4 regions of the Candidatus Thiodiazotropha sp. AKAK3 genome follow, and region 3 is predicted to be linked to each of the others. Evidence: predicted binding sites of a transcription regulator. Region 3 holds the regulator's gene; each other region holds the start of a gene.
The links. Region 3 encodes sigma-54, which starts transcription at its own class of promoters, with help from an activator protein. Its sites were predicted from a motif close to TGGCANGNTNCNTGCTT; they were not measured.
Positions count from the first base shown of each region.

Region 1: AC4IE7_RS06535 (TonB-dependent copper receptor) is a predicted target of sigma-54. The motif match lies at 1,351-1,367, and genes of this name have one in related genera.
Region 2: AC4IE7_RS15010 (PEP-CTERM sorting domain-containing protein) is a predicted target of sigma-54. The motif match lies at 857-873, and genes of this name have one in related genera.
Region 4: AC4IE7_RS14865 (PEP-CTERM sorting domain-containing protein) is a predicted target of sigma-54. The motif match lies at 924-940, and genes of this name have one in related genera.

Region 1 is NZ_JBSYOQ010000035.1:17,465-19,670, forward strand. It holds gene AC4IE7_RS06525 (energy transducer TonB) at 1-11, shown strand, start outside; gene AC4IE7_RS06530 (tetratricopeptide repeat protein) at 56-1,243, shown strand; gene AC4IE7_RS06535 (TonB-dependent copper receptor) at 1,410-2,206, shown strand, end outside.
Region 2 is NZ_JBSYOQ010000059.1:99,370-101,575, forward strand. It holds gene AC4IE7_RS15000 (transglutaminase TgpA family protein) at 1-377, shown strand, start outside; gene AC4IE7_RS15005 (HP1242/YdcH family protein) at 420-656, opposite strand; gene AC4IE7_RS15010 (PEP-CTERM sorting domain-containing protein) at 921-1,664, shown strand; gene mnmE (tRNA uridine-5-carboxymethylaminomethyl(34) synthesis GTPase MnmE) at 1,792-2,206, opposite strand, start outside.
Region 3 is NZ_JBSYOQ010000024.1:52,169-54,374, reverse strand. It holds gene hpf (ribosome hibernation-promoting factor, HPF/YfiA family) at 1-196, opposite strand, end outside; gene AC4IE7_RS04095 (RNA polymerase factor sigma-54) at 366-1,850, opposite strand; gene lptB (LPS export ABC transporter ATP-binding protein) at 2,058-2,206, opposite strand, start outside.
Region 4 is NZ_JBSYOQ010000059.1:69,553-71,758, forward strand. It holds gene AC4IE7_RS14865 (PEP-CTERM sorting domain-containing protein) at 95-889, opposite strand; gene AC4IE7_RS14870 (transcriptional regulator domain-containing protein) at 1,340-2,059, shown strand; gene AC4IE7_RS14875 (cysteine hydrolase family protein) at 2,115-2,206, opposite strand, start outside.

The DNA of each region.
Region 1 (2,206 bases), on a different contig from region 3:
GTCTGAATTAATGAATCCAGGAAAATATAATCTCAGTGGGTGGCTCGTGAAGACCATGTTTTGTCTACTGCTTCTGCCCACTCTTCTGAACGCCGCTGATGAGCTGCCCAAGGATGCAGCTGGAGCAGAGCGCTATACCTACGACTACCTGTTTATGATTGATGCACTGATACGAAATGAGAAGTATCAGCAAGCCAAGGTCGAATTGGACGCACTACTGGAACGCGTCAAACAGAAACCGGATGAGACAGCTTTGGCTCGGCAGGCCTATGGCTATTTAAGTATCGGACTGAAGGATTACAAATCGGCAATAGATCATTTTTTGTTCGCAGTGGAATCAGGCGCTTTGCCATCCCAGGTAACCCTTAATTTACGCTATACCCTCGCTCAGCTGTTATATCAGGAGGAGCGATATAAAGCGGGTCTAAAGCAACTGCAAGCATGGTTTGAACAGACCAAAAAACCATCTCCTGAGTCTAGGGTTCTGTTGGCAAGTCTCTACTATGCATTGAAGCACTATCGTAAGGCGATAAAACCGTTGAAAGTTGCCATCAAGCAGTCGGACTCTCCTCGTGAGTCATGGTATCAGATGTTGGTCGGGCTATATTTTGAAACAAAACAGTACAAACAGAGCGTACCTGTTTTGCAAGTCATGGTGAAAAGGTATTCTCGCAAAGCCCTCTATTGGCAGCAATTATCCGATGTTCTGCTGCAACTGGGCCGAGAACAAAAGGCGGTTGCTGTTCTTTCCCTGGCGGCAGAGAAGAATCTTGTTGATGAAGATGGCTTGATACGTCTGGCCAAGCTCTATCTTCAGTTGAACAGCCCATTGGATGCGGCTGAGTTGTTGACGAACAGACTTGAGAGTGGTGAGATCAAAACGGATAAAAGCAGTCTGAATCTACTGGTGGATGCCTGGCTTCTGGCAAGAGATCAGCAGCGTGCATTGAAGGTGCTTCAAAGATTGACAGAGATCGATAAGTCAGGAAAGCCACAGCTCAGGAAGGGACGATTGTTGATGGAGCTTGAGCAGTGGCAAGCTGCAAGGTCCAGTCTCGAACAGGGCATTAAGCTATCTTCCAAGCCAAGTTTCGATGACTGGATATTGCTGGGAAGCAGCCACTACCGCCTTGATAGCCCTGAGGCAGCCAGATCGGCTTTTGAGTCGGCCTTGAGTGTGGCTAAGAGTGAAAAATCCCAGCAACTTGCTCAACGATGGATCGACTATCTGGAATCTCGTTGATTTTTTTACGGCATATGACTCACATGACTGAGTGATTTGCCTTATTTTCTTCCATCTCATCTAAACCTAACCCAGAGATTGTTTGTGGAAACAGCGACTTGTTTGGTTGGTGTGGATATTGCTATTTAACACTGTTTGAAATATTAGAAAACATAGAGGTGAATGCATGCGACCTACAGCCTTATCATTGGCAATCAGTTCTCTTTTATCTGCCCAGCTTCTGCTTGCGGATGACCAGACCGAGAGCCTGAACGAAGTTGTTGTCGAAGGGGAGGGCGAGACCGCTCCGGCAGTGATATCAACACCAATGGATGGGACTTCTTCCGGTATTCCCGCAGATGCGGCTGATTTTCTGCGGGATATAAATGGTGTTTCCGGTACAAGAATGGGGGGGCATGGGATCGATCCAATCATTCGAGGTCAGAGTCAGAATCGCCTCAATATTCTTATGGATGGTGCCTACATACATGGTGGTTGTCCAAACCGCATGGATCCGCCTACTGCATACTCCTCGATGGAAAGTTATGACAGCGTTACCGTTATCAAGGGCTCTCAAACAGTAATTTATGGCGGCGGTGGTAGTGGTGGAACCGTATTATTTGAACGCAGCGTCCCTCAATTCGAGCCAGGCAAACCCTATCTGGGTCGTGCGGATGTTGGCTATAAAAGTAACTCCCAGACAAAAGAGGCCTCAGTTGATCTGGCAGCCGGTACTGAACTGGGATATGCACGGGGCATCATTGGTTACAAAGATGCTGAAAACTATGAAGATGGTGATGGTAACGAAGTACGTTCGTCTTTTAGTAATCAATCCGGCAATCTGATCCTGGGCTATACCCCGGATCAGAACAAAGTACTGCAACTGAATCTTGAAGCCACCCGTGAAGATGATGCCTACTATGCGGGGGCCGGTATGGACTCGCCAATGAGTGATTCTGACAATATTCGTTTGAAGTATGAGCA
Region 2 (2,206 bases), on a different contig from region 3:
TGATGCGCAATTTCGGCTTCGATAATCTAACCCCACTTCAATGGAGTCTTATAACCATATCGCTGATAGCAATCCCACTGATTCTGGTGGCACTGAGGCTGGTGCTTTCAGGCCGAAAAGCACCCTCACCTGTCACACACGCTTATAATCTTTTTTGTAAACGTCTTGCCCGGTTGGGTATCAAACGTGAAGTTCATGAAGGACCGATGGATTATGCAAAAAAAGCAATCAGGATAAGACCCGACCTGACTGCATCCATCAGCAGAATTACTGCGCTCTATATCAAAGTGCGCTATGGCCCGAACCCAGAGAAAAACCAGGCGCAGGCCTTAATTCGACAGGTCAGACAGTTTCATCCAAGCCGTCACAAAGCCTAGTGTACCTCGTCATTCAAGGGTCTGTTTAACCCAAGTGGGTTATCAGTCATGCAAGATTGTATAGAGTCTGTCTTTTAATAGAAGACGACGTTTTTTCATCTCTTCTATATGGAAATCAGAGACTGGAGTACTCAACTCTTCCAGATTACGAATATGGGCATCCAGCCAATCGTATTCATCCATCAGATTGTGAAAAACCTCGTTGCTCTTACGCATGTCTACAATCTTGTCGGCATACTCAGGAAACTCATGCAAAAGATCGTGTGATTCACCCAGCATCTCTCTCTCCTCTTCTTATGAACCCTTATTTCAACACCTTATCTGTTACAAGGCTATGACAACAATGTACAGAATCAAGAAAACAGTAATTCCTCTTATTCAACAGGAATTTTTGGTGTCCTGAATTCTTGTCGAATAATTTAACACATAAAACACGTTGGTTATCTTTAACATTCTGATATTACTAAAATTCCTATTTGTGGCTCAATATTTGCCTTCTATAGGTGGCGTTATTAATGGAATGTACAACAAGGAGCTGTAGCTATGAAAACTTTCAAATTGATCACACTGTTTGTTTGGGGGGGATTGTCATTTTATATGCAGAACACTCTCGCTCTGCCGGTCTTATATACTTTTACAGGGAATGTTACAGCTCAATATGAAATGGATGATACCGTGAATGTGTCGGTAGGTGATCCGATCTCGTATAGCTTTGTCGTCGATGACGAGGTTAGCAGTTGGGTAAATCCTGAGGGAAGAACTGTGGAATACGGCCATACAAGTAGTTCGGGTGAAGGGTGGGTGTATCACAGTTACAATTACTACGCTGAATTTGTCGGTGGAAGTGAGATCCTCGTTGATGAAAACGCAACGGGTTACAATCCTCTGACTGGTAATTCCTATGGTCAGTTTTATGCTCGTGAGGGCATAACACCGCAAGGGAATATTGGTGATATGGAAGTGATCTTTAGAGGTTATGGATCAAATGGGTTTATCCAACTCAATATTATGTCCAGTTATTCAGAGTGGCAGGTAGATTCGCAAATAATGACTGACGCTGACTGGAATATAATGGAAAGTCCACAAGGCTTCATGGCTTTCGATGCAGATTTAGCTTTAAATATCGTGTCCCAAGATCATACTGGCGGTGAACCCCAGTATCCCACTCAACCAGATCCTGTGACACCCATAGAGGATTCGCCCGCAAACGTTCCTGAACCTACCACCTATTTTTTGGTGCTCAGCGGACTTTTAGGGATAGGATTGTTACGAAAAAAAGCAGCCTAACGGCATCTTTTTGTGAAGGGTAGGTTCATACCCCACCACAAATCCTTCAGTCAACGTGATTCGGTGGGGCATTGCCCCACCTTATTACCCCGGCGACTAAGTATGTCGTCTTCAGGTTTAATAGAAGCTATTTTCCAATACAAAAATTGGAAAAAATCCGCCCCAGCAAGTCGTCTGCAGTAAATTCACCAGTGATTTCAGATAGTGCTTGTTGTGCATATCTCAGATCTTCCGCGAGCAGTTCTCCAGCCTTATCCCGCTGCAAGCTCAACTTTCCGTGATCAAGATACTGCAGAGCTCGCTGCAGGGCGTCAAGATGTCTGCGGCGGGCAATAAATTCACCTTCATTCTGATCCATATAGCCAGCACAATGTTTGAGATGATCATTGAGAAGATCTATACCTATTCCCTGTTTCGCAGATAACGAAATCTCAACAGCTGAACCTGACTCCCGAATCTGTGGTTGTTTGTTGGTGATATCAATTTTATTTCGAATCAGTGTCAGAGGCACACCTTGTGGCAGTACAGCATCATCCTGCAGC
Region 3 (2,206 bases):
CTGCATCAGCGAATACGCTGGCACCGTTCACTTGCATGGTGGCCTCTGCCTTTTGCCTCAGCTTTTCTACGCTCAAGATGACATGTACATTGATTACATTATCAAAATGCCTCTCAAGACGTTCGAACTTATTATCTACATAGCTTTTCAAGGCATCGGTAACTTCCACATGATGACCGGTAACGCTTATCTGCATAATTTTCTCCTGTCTTAGATGAGTTGGCTCATCACTCTAACTGAGGCGGTGAAGTAACGCCGGGGCATTTTTACAGCAACTCATTCATGAATCCACTTTTATCTGAAACCGCTCCGGTTCAGTAAGCATATCAAGCATGAATGATAGCCACTCCGATAATTCACTTCACCTACATCAGTCGCTTACGCTCGTTCGATGGTGGGATACTCATCGACTCGCGGTATTTTGCCACCGTTCGGCGGGCCACTTTTATACCCTGTTCCGACAATATGGCGGCGATTTTGTTATCGCTGAGAGGTTTGTTTGTATTCTCTGCAGCAATCAATTTTTTTATCAGCGCACGTATAGCAGTGGAGGAGCACTCACCCCCTGCACTTGTGTTCACATGGCTGGAGAAGAAATATTTAAACTCCAGCGTACCCCTGGGGGTATGCATATACTTCTGGGTTGTCACCCTGGATATGGTCGACTCGTGCATCTCCAGAGCCTCAGCGATATCCCGTAAAACCAGTGGCTTCATAGCCTCTTCGCCATGTTCAAAAAAGCCCCGCTGATATTCAACAATCTTACTCGCCACACGCAGAATAGTCTCATTTCGACTCATCAGGCTTTTGATGAACCAACGCGCTTCCTGCAGGTGGTTTTTCAGGAAAGTATTGTCATCACTCTGATCCGCACGCTTGATCAGACTGGCATAGTCGTTGTTTACCCTTAGTTTAGGCGTAACCTCACCATTTAGCTCCACAACCCAGCGATTATTGCGCTTGCTGACGAATACATCAGGAATCACATACTGAGGCTCGCTTTTGGCGATCGCTGTGCCAGGGTGAGGATTGAGCGTCCTGATCAACTGCATGATAGCCATCAGGTCGTCCTGATCAACCTTCATTCGTCGCATGATCTGATTCTGATCCTGTGCAGAGAGCAAGTTGAAATGGTCGCGACAGAGTCTGATCGCCAAATCCAAATAGGGTGTTTTTTCAGGAAGTTGCCGAAGTTGAATTAGAAGGCAGTCCTGAGCACCCTGAGCACCAACCCCCGGAGGGTCGAAAGCCTGGATACGATGAAGTACTGCCTCTACATCCTCCAGAGTCATCTCCTCATCATTCAGGGAAACCAGGATCTCCTGGAGATCACCTTTGAAATATCCATCCTCATCAATACTGTCGATGAGGTTAGTGGCAATCAGAATATCCTGCTCAGTGAATGGGGTCAGTGTCATCTGCCAGACCAGGTGGTCATGCAAAGTGATCGCGCCACTGCGCTGAACCAGATAGTCATTGTCTGCAGATTCACTACCACTGCTCGATGGGGGAAGATAACTGTCGTATACGTCAGCCCATTCACTATCAACGGGCAGGTCTTCTGTGATCTGGCTACTGTCGGTCTGAATTTCCCGCTCGTTGTTGATATCGTTGGAGCTCAAAGACTCTTTATTGTCTGAACTCTGATCAGAGCTCTCTTGACTAGCTTCTTCTTTTTGAGTCTGCTGACTAAACTCCTCTTCACCCTCCAGCATGGGGTTTGTTTCAAGAACCTCCTGCACCTCCTGACTCAGGTCGAGCGCAGACAATTGCAACAGGCGTATTGCCTGCTGCAACTGAGGTGTCATTGTTAAATGTTGTCCGAGCCGGAGCTGTAGAGCCTGCTTCATAGCAGAGATATCTTTAAACCTGGTATGTTATTTGTATGTCTTTATATTCATTCTAGCTAATAAATGCCGTTCACGGAATAATTCTTGGTATTTGTTTCGTTTGAATATAATTCTGCCTCATACTTTAACCTTCATTTTGTCAGCTGACGAGTAGTCATCATCTCTACTCTTAAATCACATAATCCATGAAAAAACATAAACATAGCCTTACATAGTAAAATTTTCGCCCAGATAAACACTACGTACCTCCTGGTTATCGAGGATCTCCTCGGTGGTTCCTTCCGCCAATACCTTACCAGTATTAATGATGTAGGCTCTATCACAAATATCAAGAGTCTCTCTAACATTATGGTCGG
Region 4 (2,206 bases), on a different contig from region 3:
CTTCTGCGGGAAAGAAGCTTGATTTAGGACTTAACCACAATTTAGGACGCTCTTTGCAGCAGAGAAAATGCTGCAAAGAGCCTCGCCTAAGGTGTTAGGAACGTCCCAGTTTTTTGAATCGACCAGCACCAATACTCAGCAGACCCAGCCCAAGAAGTAAAAAAGTCGAGGGTTCTGGCACTTCGTGAATAATGGTCCCTTCTTCGTCATCTGCGCCGCCCGAAATACCTGAAACCAATGAGCGATCTTGATTGGCCGGGTTGCCCTCAGAAATTCCAGTGAGGGTCAGTCGAGAGCGGAAGGTAGAACTATCACCTGCTTGACTGCCATATAGATTAGTTGAGTTATCAGCCGAGATAGTACTGCCAACTAACCAGCTAGTCATATCGCTATAGACATACATACTGCTGCTGCCTAAGGATGCTGAGTTAGCCTCCAGGGAGACCTCACTATAACCCGGTTCAAGCAAACCATTGCGATAAGCGGAATTTTCATAGCCACTGCCGATCCAAGGCTCATCATCACCCCTGTCAGGGTAGAGACCTTGCACCAGATCAAACACTGACGATTCAACAAGCTCCACATAAAAGCTGTCGTGAACAAAATAGTTTGTTGCTCGACTGCCGGTGCGAACCGTATCCTGATCCTCAACAAGATCACCGAATTCGTTGCGGTGGCTACCTTGTCTATCTTTATCGACCATAAAGGTATATGAGACAGAATCCCCAGCAGCTAAACCGATGTCGCTTAAAAATCCCGATTCATCGGATATAGGGTAGGTCTCAACACTACCCTCGAATGAGTAGTAGAGAGGAATAGCTTGAGCAGAAGTAATATGAAATAGCGCAGCGAGGCCTGTTGCTGCTATGAGTGGAATTCCGAATTTCATCTTGAAAACTCCCTATTGTAATTATCCTGTAATTATGCAAATAGCACGCCAAATGATTTTATTTCCCGCAAACAAGGAGATAGCCTAACCAGACAAAACGCTGTGTAAAATATTTCGACACAACCTGATTGAACACCTATACACTGCTCAGAGAAAACCCCGTTATAAGACCACTTTCGGCGCTGCTTACAAGATACGAAAATATACAATATCTAATGCTGTACGATTAAGCAGGATGCCTTAACTCAATCCTATATAATAAAAATCATCAATCCAGTTAATTTAAGTTTCACTAAGCGCCCATTAAGTCTGCTTAGATATGAACTCAAATATCGGATGCACTGAACATCTTACAGGAATCAAAATAGCTTCATGTGATCTTCTACTGCCTAATATGCTAACTGGTTAAAGTTTTTTAAATAAAACAGTAATAAATAGTAAACTCGCACTATGCTCGACTGGCGAACTCCTGATCAATACCTCTTTGCTCATAAACTCTCATCAGAGCAGTGGGCTTGGGAATTTTTGCGCAGAAATCCAACGTATCAGCAACAATGGCAAAGCTTTATTAGCACATGGCAAGCGCTTGAAGCCTGCTATGGCAAACCTTCGCAGAGAGATGTCAAAGCCTGGCAACAGGATGAGCGTGCCTGGGTACCAGCCGAAACATGCCTGGAAAGTGACTGCCGTATTGATGGAGATAGAGTATTGATCGAATGCGCCTTAGGCGCTCGCTGGGGATACTACAAATTTCCACCCGACCCGACTGATGACGACCCGGTTGGTGGTGGACGATTGGTTTGGCGAGAGATCAACTGGCAAACGCCAACACTAGAAATCGGTCAAGCGATCGAAGACCCATCCCATCAGGCAGCACTGTTATTTGATTTAAGTATGCCCCTGCAGCCCCAACTTGTTGACGCAAAACGCCGCTTACAGATCGAGCAAAGAGATCGAGTCAAATCTGGCGATGTGCTCGCGCCGACACTATCTAAACGCAACCAACTTCTCACTCTCTATCTACGACTTTTGGATAGCCTCTCCGAAAAAGCATCGACTGCTGATATTTCCAATGTCTTGATGATAAGCCAAGCCGAAGTCACTCTACTGCTGTCAGAAGCACTAGATCTAAGAGATCATGAATACCGTCAGTTGCTTTTTTTAGCCTGATTACTTTTATGGCCGTTGTGGTAAAAAAGTCGCATTGATGGGGAAGCACCCATTGTTAATCCAATAGGCTTTCGATCTCTTTCGTTTCAAACAAACTTACATGAATATTTTTCAACTCATCTTTGTCTTTTGAATATAGCTGCGACA